DNA from 2 places in the Actinoplanes sp. 13 genome. Region 1 is predicted to be linked to the other one. Evidence: riboswitches for the same ligand, from Rfam matches in the RefSeq annotation. Region 1 holds a riboswitch; the other holds the start of a gene.
What was found. Region 1 has a riboswitch for S-adenosylmethionine ahead of thrC (threonine synthase). Riboswitches for the same ligand answer to the same signal wherever they lie in the genome.

Region 1 (2,194 bases):
CCGGGTACTCGTTGCTCGCCCTCGCGATCCTGGTCGGCACAGCGATGCTGATCGGCACGGTCCGGTACGGCTGGGGGCCGCTGGGCAGCACCATCGCGGCCGAGATCCCGCCCGCCGAAGGCATCGTGCGGCTGCTCGGCATCGTCGCCTACCTGGCCGTCGTCCTGCTGGTCGTGGCCGGCCTGGCGTTCCTGCTGTCGGTGCTCACCGACGCCGCTCTGGGCGCGGTCGGCGGTGCGGTCATGCTCTGGATCCTGTCCAGCATCCTGGACCAGATCACCGCGCTCGGCGGTATCCGCAACTTCCTGCCCACCCATTACGCGGACGCCTGGCGGGGGTTGCTCTCCACCCCGGTGCAGGGGGAGGACCTGGCGCAGGGCGCCATCTCGGCGGTCGTCTACGCCACCCTGTTCTGGGGGATCGCCTTCTACCGCTTCACCCGCAAGGACGTGACCTCCTGACCCCCGCCGGGTAATCCCGTGTGTGAAGTTCGGGCTCGATTCGAGCCCGAACTTCACACACGGGTTTTGGGGTGACCACTCACGCACGTTGCCGGGTGGTGGGGAGTGGTTTGGACGCGTAGCGGCCAGCGAGCCGCCGCGCGGCCCTCGGCGTGAGCAGCGGTCTGTACCCACCACCCCGCTACGACAGCCTGCTCCTGATCTTGCAGTTGACCGTGGATGTGACCGGCCGTCACGGACGATGAGGATCAGCTCACAGCTCGGGAACTCGTGGTGGCGCCGGCGGCATCTCGTCGTAAGGTGTGGGAAACAACTGAATACCTCATCCAGAGGGGCTGAGGGATACGGCCCGTTGACGCCCCGGCAACCACCACGCATGTCTCGATGACGAGGCCGCGCGTGGCAGGTGCTAATTCCGTCCCCGTTCGTGCAGGTCGCCGCGGGGAAAGATGAGAGGAAAGGCCTCGATGACGTCTACCGTCAGTGCACCTTCTGCTATCAAGACCCCGGCACGTGGCCTGGTCTGCCGTGCCTGCGGCGCGGAATATCCGCTGGCCGCCCAGCACGCCTGTTACGAGTGTTTCGGCCCGCTCGAGGTCGCCTATGACGAGGCGGCGCTCGCGCGGGTGACCCGGGCCCAGATCGAGGCGGGCCCGCAGAACATCTGGCGGTACGCGGGGCTGCTGCCCGCCGGCCAGGACCCGGCGACCCGGGTGACGCTGGACCCGGGCCTGACCCCGCTGGTGAGTGCTCCGGCGCTGGCCGCGGCGGTCGGCCTGCAGGCGCCGCTGTGGGTGAAGGACGACTCGCAGAACCCGACCCACTCGTTCAAGGACCGGGTCGTGTCGGTGGCCCTGACCGCGGCCAAGGAGCTGGGTTTCAACCGCTTCTCCTGCGCCTCCACCGGCAACCTGGCGAACTCGGTGGCCGCCCACGCGGCCCGCGCCGGGGTGCCGAGCATCGTCTTCATCCCGTCCGATCTGGAACCGGGCAAGATCATCACCACCGCGGTGTACGGCGGGGAGCTCGTCGCGATCGAGGGCTCGTACGACGACGTCAACCGGCTCTGCAGCGAGCTCGTGGAGACCGACGAGTTCGAGGACACCGCGTTCGTCAACGTGAACGTGCGGCCCTTCTACGCCGAGGGCTCGAAGACGCTCGGTTACGAGGTGGCCGAGCAGCTGGGCTGGCGCATCCCGCCGCAGGTGGTCATCCCGATGGCCTCCGGCGAGCTGCTCACCAAGGTGGACAAGGCGTTCTCCGAGCTGGTCGAGATCGGACTGGCCGAGGCGCCGGAGGGCGGCTGGGCGGTCTTCGGCGCGCAGTCCGAGGGCTGCAACCCGATCGCCACGGCGCTGCACGCCGACACCGACGTGATCACCCCGGTGAAGCCGGCCGGCATCGCCAAGTCGCTCAACATCGGCGACCCGGCCGCGGGGCCGTACGCGATCGAGGCGGTCAGGCGGACCGGTGGCTGGATGGATTACGCGAACGACGACGAGATCCGCGACGGCATCCGGCTGCTCGCCGAGACCACCGGCATCTTCGCCGAGACCGCGGGCGGCACCACGGTCGCGGTGCTGAAGAAGCTCGTCGCGACCGGCAAGCTGGACCCGGCCAAGGAGACCGTCGTCTACAACACCGGCGAGGGTCTCAAGACGATCGACGCGGTCGCCGGCCAGGTTGGACCGACGCACACCATCAAACCGTCGCTGCGTGGCGCCCGCGAGGCC
Region 2 (2,194 bases), on a different contig from region 1:
CGAACGACAGCACGAGGCGGCGCAGTCATCGGGCTGCTGAGGCCGCCCATTCCTCGGTCCACCGGTAACGGCTCAGACCCGCGGCAGCGAACTCGTCGACCTGGTCACCCCGCTGTACACCCAGCCGGCGCAGCATGACGTTGACGGCCGAGTCACCATCGTCTCCCACGACCGAGTAGTGGTCCTCAGCCTCCTCAGCAGAGGTCGCCGTGAACATCGGCCCCCACGCGACCGTCCCGCCTCGCCAGGCCACCGCCGCATGGAATCCGCCACCACCGAAGAACTCGGTATGCAGGTAGGCCACATCGCCGTACAGCGAGTGGCGACTCGCCCATTCCGCGAGCCCTTTCGTCAGCTCGTAGAACCCCTCAACGGGCTCCCCATCTGCCGCCGCCGGCACCACGCTCGCCACGATTTCCGCGGTCAGCGGCAGGAGCGCCAACCCGCTGCCCGCGGCCAACGGCACGGTCGGCAACGCCGTTTCACGCAGACGTTGCGGGGTGAATCTCAGGAGCAGTGCCTGCAGATTTCCGGCCACGCCCCCAGCGTATCGGCCGTCGCCGGGACAGCCGCACGCTCATGCCGCCGTTCGCGCCGCGGCGCCGGCCAGGCGTGTGGCGTCCGGCCAGGCCATCCGGTACTTGCCGGGAGTGCCGTTGAGCAGGGTGGGATCGCCGCAGGGGGCGGCGGCGACGCCCGTCTCCACCCGGGTGCCGCCGCAGGCCGCGTAGAACCTCTGGGCGCGAGTGTTCTGCTGAAGCACCCACAGGTGCAGCGCGGGAGAGCCGGCATTGGCGAGAACCGCGCGGGCGGCGTAGGCCATCAGCTCGGTCCCGATGCCGGTGCGGTGCTCCGAGTGGTCGACGTGGAGGTTGTCGATGAGGCTGCCCCACCGCGGATCCGCGTCGAACACCACGTGGACGAAGCCCGCCAGACGGCCGTCGCGTTCGGCGACGATCGTGGCGGTGCCGGTGGGGGACGCCAGGCGCGCCGACCACACCGCGGTGCGCTCGCCGAGCAGGTCCCCGTCGAGATAGGTGTCGGCGTAGGCGCCCCGGTAGTGCCGCCGCCAGCTGTCGGCGTGCAGCGCGGCGATGCGACCGGCGTCGGCGGCTCCGGCGGGGCTGAAGACGACGGGTGCAGAGGGATGGGGCATGGTGACAGGCTCCTCGACTGGCGGCTTACCGGGCGCGATCGCGCCGGCCAGGTCGTCACCCGGGGCACCCCGCCCGCGAGCGGAGGGTTGCCGGCCAGCAAGCCGGGGCTGTGCGCTGGCACTCATGACCTTCGCCGCAGAATCTAGCACCGCAGCCACGGGTGCGGGGTCACGGCACCAGCGGGCCGCGGAGGACCGCCTGCGCCGCGTCGTGGTCCCCGGACAGGCTGATCGAGGACAGCGGCCGCCGGTTCCAGAGGGCCAGCAGGAGGTTCTCGGCGGTGCCGCTCAGCGTCGCGACCGGCTCGCCCGGACCCAGGTCCCACGATTCGCCGAGGTCGGTGGCGGTGAAGCGGACAGCCGCCGGGAGTTCGGCGGTTCGGCCGAGACGCACCTGCCGGGGCACGAAGACGTCGACGACCTCGGCGATCCCGTCACCGCACAGTATCGGGTCGAGCCGGCTGGAGATGCCCAGGGCGTGCTGCGCGTCCCACCGGTGCACGAGCGTCTCCAGGCAACGGCGCCGCCTCCAGAAGCCGACGGTGTGCGGCGGGGCGAACGTCCAGGCCGGCGTTTCCGGATCGGCCGCCAGTACGTCGGTGAGGGTTCGCGCGGTCTCGGCGAACCACGGGGCGATGTCGGCCGGCGCCGGCCGCGACCGGTATTCGCCGTGTCGATGGGTGACAGCTGTCGCGGCCCACAGATTCTCCTGCCCGAGGTGCTCGGCCAGGTCGCGGAGGGTCCAGTCGCCGCAGTGCTCGACCGGGGCCGACAGGTCCGCGCTCAGCAACCCGTGGAAGACCGCCAGTTCGTCGCGCAGAATCGCCAGGTGATCAAGCGTCATGGCGGGGACTCTATCGGCGCGGCCGTCCGGGCTCGGAGCACCGCGGTGCTCCGAGCCGGGAGGTGAGCCCCCGTCAGCCGGCGATACCGTGGACCTTCGGCACTGTCAGGGTGCGCTTCTTGGCCGTACCCCCGATGATGATCTTTCGGTATGCGATGTTGTTCTTGGTGCTCAGCTCGGCCAGCCGGTTCGAC

Region 2: another riboswitch for S-adenosylmethionine. It lies ahead of AC0NH5_RS31695 (N-acetyltransferase family protein); the one in region 1 lies ahead of thrC (threonine synthase).

The regions. Positions count from the first base shown of each region.
Region 1 covers NZ_JBVYOQ010000014.1:6,497-8,690, forward strand. Annotated here, with positions in the region: gene AC0NH5_RS24910 (ABC transporter permease) at 1-461, shown strand, start outside; SAM riboswitch class I at 781-917, shown strand; gene thrC (threonine synthase) at 929-2,194, shown strand, end outside.
Region 2 covers NZ_JBVYOQ010000022.1:5,603-7,796, reverse strand. Annotated here, with positions in the region: gene AC0NH5_RS31700 (hypothetical protein) at 26-538, opposite strand; gene AC0NH5_RS31695 (N-acetyltransferase family protein) at 578-1,156, opposite strand; SAM riboswitch class IV at 1,173-1,286, opposite strand; gene AC0NH5_RS31690 (maleylpyruvate isomerase family mycothiol-dependent enzyme) at 1,326-2,000, opposite strand; gene AC0NH5_RS31685 (lysyl oxidase family protein) at 2,074-2,194, opposite strand, start outside.